DNA from 2 places in the Pseudoalteromonas sp. GW168-MNA-CIBAN-0100 genome. Region 1 is predicted to be linked to the other one. Evidence: predicted binding sites of a transcription regulator. Region 1 holds the regulator's gene; the other holds the start of a gene.

What was found. The regulator LexA, encoded in region 1, represses DNA repair genes until DNA is damaged. The targets are predictions, from matches to a motif close to TACTGTATNNNNATACAGTA.
Region 2: a site for LexA is predicted at 2,868-2,887, ahead of AAEY62_RS09975 (exonuclease domain-containing protein). Genes of this name have one in related genera too.

What each region holds. Positions count from the first base shown of each region.
Region 1 covers NZ_JBEOOL010000020.1:13,608-18,032, reverse strand. The annotation lists gene ctaD (cytochrome c oxidase subunit I) at 1-805, opposite strand, end outside; gene coxB (cytochrome c oxidase subunit II) at 805-1,947, opposite strand; gene lexA (transcriptional repressor LexA) at 2,431-3,048, opposite strand; gene AAEY62_RS13090 (PaaI family thioesterase) at 3,216-3,656, shown strand; gene AAEY62_RS13085 (hypothetical protein) at 3,657-4,037, opposite strand; gene AAEY62_RS13080 (hypothetical protein) at 4,351-4,425, shown strand, end outside.
Region 2 covers NZ_JBEOOL010000013.1:71,240-75,664, reverse strand. The annotation lists gene AAEY62_RS09980 (hypothetical protein) at 1-558, opposite strand, end outside; gene AAEY62_RS09975 (exonuclease domain-containing protein) at 694-2,856, opposite strand; partial or broken gene AAEY62_RS09970 (protein phosphatase) at 2,986-3,165, shown strand; gene AAEY62_RS09965 (DUF6445 family protein) at 3,204-3,923, opposite strand; gene AAEY62_RS09960 (SapC family protein) at 3,916-4,425, opposite strand, start outside.

The DNA of each region.
Region 1 (4,425 bases):
AGGCAGGAAGAATCATTATGTATACTTCGGGATGGCCAAAAAACCAAAAAATGTGTTGGAACATCACCGGGTCGCCACCGCCTGCGGCATCAAAAAAGCTGGTCGCAAAATACTTGTCGGTAAGTACCATAGTGACAGCGCCTGCAAGCACTGGCATTACCGCTATTAATAAAAAGGCAGTAATTAACCACGTCCATACAAATAAGGGCAACTTCATCCATGTCATGCCAGGGGCACGTAAGTTCACTATGGTTACAATCACATTGATTGCGCCCATTATTGAGCTAATCCCCATAATATGTACGGCAAATACAAACAATGCAGTATTATCATTACTGTATGTTGTAGACAGTGGTGCATAAAAAGTCCAACCAAATGCAGGACCCCCACCAGGCATAAATAACGATGCCAATAGGATTAAAAACGCAAACGGTAAAATCCAAAAGCTCCAGTTATTCATTCTTGGCAATGCCATATCTGGCGCGCCAATCATGAGTGGTATCATCCAGTTAGCAAGGCCAGTAAAGGCCGGCATAACCGCACCAAACACCATAATTAAACCATGCACGGTGGTCATTTGATTAAAAAAGTGAGGATCGACCAACTGTAAACCTGGTTGAAATAATTCAGCTCTGATCACCATGGCCATTCCACCACCAATTAAGAACATGGTCAGCGAAAAAATTAAATATAAACTACCTATATCTTTATGATTAGTTGTGTAAAGCCAGCGTTTAAAACCCTTAGCTGGGTGATGAGCATGATGTGCTTCATTGGCGTTAGGTTGTTCTACTATGCTACTCATTAGTTCGCCTCCACTTTGGCATCAAGTGCTGCCTGTATTTGACTCGGTTGAATAACATCACCCGTATCATTACCCCACGCATTACGCTTATAAGTAATAACCGCAGCTAATTGCTTTATAGATAACTGCTTGGCAAAAGCTTGCATTGCCGTACCGGGTCGTCCATGGATAACTACATCAATGTGATCTTTTATATCGCCAAGCACTATAGGGCTGCCTTTAAGTGCAGGAAATACACCCGGTAACCCCATGCCAGTAGGCTGATGACATGCAGCACAATTGGCCATATATACTTGTTCGCCTAAAGTCATTAATTCTTCTTTTGGGAGGGTTTTATCAAGTAATGCGGCATCTGCTAATGCTGCTTTTTGTTTAGCTTGCTTTGCATCTGCAAGCCACGTTTTAAAATCAGCCTCAGATTTAGCGACCACCACAACGGGCATAAAGCCATGATCTTTACCACACAACTCAGCACATTGGCCTCGGTAAGTACCTTCTTCGTTTATGTTCGTCCATGTTTCGTTTATAAAACCGGGATTCGCATCTTTTTTAACTGCAAAATCAGGTACCCACCAAGAGTGAATAACATCGTCAGAAGTCATTAAAAATCGTACTTTTTGATTTATTGGCAGTACGAGAGGTTTATCAACCTCAAGTAAGTAGTTAGGATTTTTATCTGCAAGATTCGCTATTTCATCTTGCGGGGTAGATAAAATAGAGTAGAACTCTACATCTTCACCCATATATTCATAATGCCATTTCCATTGCGAGCCTGTAATTTTAATAGTGAGATCAGCTTTGCTGGCATCTTCCATTGCAATTAGGGTTTTAGTGGCTGGTACTGCCATAGCAATTAAAATAACAAACGGGATTGCAGTCCAAAGTATTTCTACTTTAGTGCTTTCGTGAAATTGGGCAGGTACAGCCCCTTTAGATTTGCGGTGATGAATAAGTGCCCAAAACATAATTGCGAACACTATCACCCCAATCACACAACATATTATAAATATGGTCATGTGCAGCTGATATACATTATTGCTTATATCGGTTACGCCTTTGCGCATATTGTATTGGCTGTTAGCCAAAACTGGGTGCGAAAAAACACATAATATAAGCCACAAGGTAGAGGTCAGTTTACCCATGTGACGGCTCCTTTGATGCTATTGCGAATGCAAAGCGAAGAGGCATACGGCTTAAACGCCAATTCGTTATTTTTATTTTTTTAGTCAATCTCATTTAATATTGATTGGTTTTGCTGCGCCAACAACGTGTTTGTGTATATTGTGTGTTCTCAAAACTAAAAAGCTGTGAGTTATTATTAGCTCAGCACATTAATAATTAGCTAAAAAATGAACAACAAGCAAGTTTTAGTATAAAAAACAATCAGGTGATATTGAGTAATTAATAAAAAATCAGTAACCAACTAGGTAACAGGAAGTTCAAAAGATGAGCAAAACAAAGGGGTTTAACGCATTCGGAGGGGGAAAATATAAGTGCAAAAAAGTTTACAGCTTAAATTGTCAGTGAGCTATTTATGCCCTATTTTTAGTGCGAATTTAAAACAGAAAATGCGTACTAATTAGTACGCATTTATAAAACTGCTTGTTTAAAAGCTATTTTTAAAGTCACATCCAATCAGCGTTTCTTATAACGCCAACGGCTAAGCCTTCAATATTAAAAGACTCATTCTCAAGATCTACTTCAATAGATTCAAAATCGTCGTTTTCAGCATGAAGTAATACTTTACGACCCGCTTTCTCAAGACGTTTTACAGTTACGTCTTCGTCTAGGCGGGCAACAACAACTTGCCCATTTTCAGCGGTTTGAGTACGATGTACAGCAAGTAAATCACCATCCATAATACCAATATCTTTCATGCTCATACCGTTAACGCGTAGTAAAAAATCTGCAGCCGGTTTAAACATTAATGGATCGATTTTGCAGTGACTTTCAACGTGCTCTTGCGCCAAAATAGGTGAACCAGCAGCAACACGCCCTATAAGCGGTAAACCTAATTGTTCTGGCTCTTCTTCTTCAATTAACTGAATACCACGGCTTGCACCTGGTTTCATTTTAATTGCGCCTTTTTTAGCAAGTGCTTTTAAATGTTCTTCAGCAGCATTGGCACTTTTAAAACCTAATGTTTGCGCTATTTCAGCACGTGTAGGAGGCATACCAGTGTCTTTAATAAAAACTTTAATTAGTTCGAGTATTTGAGCTTGGCGGTTCGTTAATGGTCGCATATAACTGGTTTTCCATACAGTACATTTAACTGTGAGTATATACAGTTAAATAAAAATCGCAAATTTAAATTAAGCCTTAAAATAGCCAAAGTAATTTCACTTGTGTACATTTTAGGGATATAACTAAAGCTAGGTTTATAAATGATTAAAAAAGCAAAGGAGTCATTATGAGTATTTGGTACCAGCCCATCACTTTAGAGCTGTGCAAGCAGTTAGAACAAGGCATTGATGGCCAAGGAACATTAATGAAAACCATGGGAATAGAAGTCACTGAAATTGGTGATAATTACTTAGTAGCCACTATGCCGGCAATTCCTGAGCATCATAACCCAATGGGCATGGTTCACGGCGGTGCTAACGTTGTACTTGCCGAAACAGTTGCCAGCTATGCAGCTAACTTTGTTGTCGATTTTACAAAATTTTACTGCGTGGGGCAGGAAATTAGCGCAAGTCATTTAAAAGCATCTCGCAACGGCACTTTAACAGCAACGGCAAGAGCGTTTCATATTGGCAAACGTAGTTCAGTGTGGGAAATAAAAATTACAAATAGCCGCAATGAGCTGTGCTGCGTATCAAAAATGACCGCAGCAGTCGTAGAGCGAAGATAGTTACTTTTCGATTGGGTAAATTGTAATTTCCATACCCGCACCAATCGCAGATATACGTAGTAATGTATCTGCATCTAAGGCTTGATTAAAGCACTTAGGGGAAGTGCCCGATTCAAAACCAATATCAAACGTTCTACGTGAACAGCTTAACCATTGCTTTAGCGCGTTACGCGAACACGATTCAATAAGCTCACATATATGGTTTATTGCTTTGTCAGGCGTGTTTACTACACCTGTTGCTTCAATACGCGCTAATTGACGGTATTCGTCTTTGTCATAATGTAAAATCGTCGCGACTTTTTTCAAGTCTGCCACTAGCAAACTAATATCTTGCTTTGATTCAAGCTCAAGATCTACATTTAAAAATTGAATTTCCGACATCGTTTCGTATTTATCCTCTAATAATTTCATTGCAAACTTTAACGCAGTTTTACCGTTATACCAAATCAACTATGCTCTATTAACCACTTTATATGGATATTTCGCAGCTTTTAAGTATTTTTTAGCGTTTAAAGCTAGCTGGATATCAAACACTCAGCTCAATTAAACAAATAAGTCATGTTAGCAATTTAAGTGTAATCTTTTTTATTTTTAAATGATTACAGTAAGCTATAGTTTAAACTGCGACAAAATGTCGCAGTAACTAATCCCATTAATGTAATAAACTAGCCTCTAAAAATAATAAGACTAAAACATGAATAAAAAAATATTTAAGTATGCTCGCAAGTTACATAAATGGCTCGGTTATTTGCTCACATTACAAATTTTA
Region 2 (4,425 bases), on a different contig from region 1:
TGTTACTGAATCTGTAGAGCTACTCACATTTGAAAGTAAAGAGGCATTTGTTGGTGTATCGGTAGTATCTGGCTGAGCGGCTTGATCAGAGGTAAGTCCAAGTAATGACGATTGGCTCACTGCAGTCGTTAAATTACCCGCCGATGAGGTTAACTGCGCGGTTACATCAAGTGCTGTATTGACTGTGGTATTGCCTGTGGCATTTAAAGACGATGCCGATGCGTTCAATGCGTTATTTAAAGATGAGCTGCCAGAGGCCACTAATGAATTTGCAGGCTCTGCGGCCTCGCTGCTTTCTTGCGCTGGGGTTTGTGTATTATTTGCCGTTGAATCTGTATTTTGCGAGTCATCAGCCGTTACTTGTGTATTGCTAGATGCGTTTGTATCATTGCTACCACTGGCTGTTAAACCGTTTTGTGAAAGCGCAATAGATGTAGATGTTTGTTGCTGCGCCGACGTTGACTGAGATATTTCAATATCAGCGGCGTGCACTGCACCTGTAAAAGTACACACACCGCTTAACATCATTACGCTTACAATTTTATTTAATTTAGTCATTGTTTTGTCCTCTAGTTTGTCGGATTGACATAAAGAAGACGATTTACAAAAACACTTTATTCCAAAATAAATTAAAAAATTACAATAAAATCACTTATTAACTAAATTTCAAATACTTAAAGGTAAGCCAATACCCTACGGCGTTTGCGTTTCACTATTTTGTATCAGCAATAACAGCTCGGCAGTGGCGGTTGCGTCGGCCAATGCGCGGTGATGGCTGGTTAAATTTAAATCAAAATGCGCACTAAGGTTACCAAGCGAATACGACTTTAAGCCTTTAAACGCTTTGCGCGATTCAACCACGGTGCACATTTTTGGCATTTTAAAAAAGTGCCCTGCCATCTCGCACTCTTTTTTAATAAAGCCGTAGTCAAAATTAACGTTATGGGCTACAAAAATACTGCCTGCGAGTTTATCTAATAGCGGCTTAACTATATCGACAAATACAGGCGCGTTGTAAACCATACTGTCGCTAATACCGGTTAATGACGTAATAAAGCCAGGTATATGGCGCTCGGGGTTAACTAAGCTTGTCCAAGTATCAATGACTTTACCGTGCTGCACTTTAACAATGCCAATTTCGGTAATTCGGTTGCCGCCTTTTAAGCCGCCCGTGGTTTCTATATCAACTACGCTGTAAACACGGTTTGGGTCTACAAACCACTTAACTGCGGCAATATGTACCGTAAAGCCCACATTTTTTAAATTATCTATGGTGGTTAATTGGTTGCGCCTAAGCTTATCGCCTGGGGCTTTTACCTCTTCAAAGTGTACTTGGCCATTATTAATGACCATTAAATCGGGGTAACCGTCTTTTAGCTGTAAATAATGTTTACTCATGGCTGCTAAGTGCGCAATTAGTGCCTCAAGTGGGCTGTTTAAAATAAGCGCTTCTAGTGGCTCTAATAAATTGCTGCGCCATCTAAATAAGCCATTGGGCTGATCAAAGTATTGCGCTGCATTTTTGCATACTAAATTAAGCAATGCTTGCGACGTTTGGCACTTTGCTAAGCGCTCATTTATCTGTATTTGCTGCGCTTCATAAAAATTACCAAGCCTTAATACTTGCGGATAAATATCAAACTCATTGCATGGCGGATAAGGCGACTCCACAAATAGCTCATGCCAAAATACCAAACCAAACAAACTTTGCCAAAGCGTGTTTTCGGTATTAAATACCTGCATACCTTGGCGAGTATAATAATCGTTTACGCCCTGCTCTACTTCACCTCGGTACAGTTCATCTATTTCTAGCACGCACTGAGTATCGGCAAGCATGGCACTTAAACGAGAACGTGTTTTTTTATTAAACTTACGCATTAAAAAATCGTCAGCAAAATACAGTAAATCATCAGTGAGCGGGTTTTCGATAATGGCTTCTAATCGAGCTTTTACCCACTCTTTATTGCCAAGCCTGTATTGCTCTCTTATTTGAATTTCTTGTGCTTCGCTATCATCCGCGCACCCTTCTAGTAAGCTAAAAGCAAGTTCGCTATCAACTGCTTTTAGCTGCCTATAAAGCCTAACTAATAATTTATTTTTTAATGCAACGGCTATTGCACCATGTGCAGCTTGCACTAAAACCTGTGACGCTAAAGCAACATAGTCGCTCTCATCTGTTATATTTTTAAATGCTAACCGGTAACGGTTTAATAAATAGTTTGATTGCGCTTCGTCAAGTGTTTCAAAGCGTGACAAGCTCTCACTGTGCCCTTCGCGTGTAGCGGTTAAGCCTAAGTCTCGCATTACAAAACGATTTTGATGATTCACATCTCCACTGCTTAGTTTGCCTGCAAATAAAAACTCAAAATACTCGTAGTAATCACTGCGGTTATTAATTACATACTGGCTATAAAGTGGCGCAAGCTCTTGTGGGCATGCTTTAAAAAACTCACGCGCAATATCCACCAGCGCGCCTTTACCGGCGCTCTTTTTAAAGCTTATTTGCTCGTCGTAATTACTTAGCAACTCAACCAAAGAAGGTTTGGTTAAGTGCGCTAAAAGCTGCGAATAATGCTGCTCGTTTGGCTCAAATAAAATATCGGCTTTTTTAAGCGTATAAATAGCCTGATGCGGTGATGTTATTTCTTCATAATTAAGCGATTGCGCCTGCACCAAATAAGGCTTTCGCGAGTACACACGCGCCAACATGCACTGGCTTTGTTCATCTAGCTGGTTAATTTTACTAATAAATTCACTATGTTTAGGCTCAAGTAAATGCATACATTTACTAGTTACAAACTCAATAAGCTCTCTAAAATGCGCTAAATAGTATTTTGCTGGTAATTCTTTTTTCATAATATCGCCATAACTGTATATAAAAACAGTATCTAGTATTTATGCTTATTATTCAATCTTAAACTTGTAATCGGTAATGCTTATAGTTGCCATATCAAAATAATGTAGAGTCAATAAGCACTAAATGTAAAAAGCGACATATTACAAGCCATACAACAAAAACAAACCATTGCCATACATTGCAAAGGTGGCACCTGCGGCACAGGGTTGGTCGCTGCACTTATTTTAAACTCGACAGGTTACACATAAGAAGAGGTATACAACCTAGTACAAGGCATTCGCCCTAAAGCACTCACTATAGAGCTGTAAAAAGAGTACTTTGAGAGTTTTAGTCGGTAATAAAAAAGCTAGCGTAAAACAGCAAAGCTACTAATAGTTAAACGCCCATTAACTGGGTCGCAGGCATAACCATTAGACGCGTTTATATTACCGGAATGCAATAAGTTACTTGGGTATATAACTGCGCGATTTAGCTTTGCCTCTACTCTGTAAACTTGCTCAAACAAAGTTGTACTTCCATTTATATATTGTGGATTTTTATGAAGCTTTTGCGCCATGGCTTGTTGCTTAATAGCTTGTCTATAAAGCATAAGCCGCTCTTTTGTTATACGTTCATACCCTAAGGATTTATGCTTATAAAATGAAGTGCCACCATGAGTTTCATCACATAAAAAGTGCACCATAGCAAGTTGATTCATATTAGGTGTATCAAAATGAGGGAGCATTTGTATTGGCCTGAGCTTATCAGGCTCAGTGCATGCAATTGAAAAAGCAGAAAGAATTACATCAAACTCGCTTTTATCCGCCATATCAAAGTGCGAATTAATAATTGGCGCAAGCGCTTTTAACCGCTCGATATAACTAAGCGGTGCGGCTTTTCTTACTCCTGGGTAAAAATCACTTTCTTGTGCGCAAAACGATTCTCTAGCACTTTGAGAAAACACAGCAAAATTAATAAGCGCATCTACATTATTTACAAAATCATCAATAACAATAATTGGGGTTTTCTCTTCCCCTACAGTATGTATGTGTAACGCCGTATTTTCGTTTAGTTTAAAATCAATCATCGGCTAAATTAAGCACTGCATTTTTACGCTCTATCAATGGGTATATTTGGCCAAGTGAGGTTATAACAGTATAAATAGCGGGTAATAAAGCGCTTTGATGTAAAAGCGTAATTTGATCACTATTAAGTTGTGCGAGTCTTTCTTGGTTAATAATGTATAGGCCGTTTAACTTTATTTTTTGACTGTTCTGAAACGTTACCTCAAGCGATAATGGCTGCAGTAACTCATACTGTAACAAGGTATCAATTAACTTTTTATTGTCTATTTCGCCTTGTAATAAATGCCCTAAACACTGCTTTATTTGTTTGAAATAGCTACTTTCTTCTGCGCTTTGGGTATAAATTGGTTCTAAATTATTCTGGCTTTGCGCTCGATTATTAACGACTGCTGGGCTATTTAAATTAATACACACAGGGTATTGAGTTTGCTGCGCATGAGTATCACCAACAAAAAATGGCTGACGCTGTAATTGAAGCGGTAAATACACGCCCTGCCACTGCGA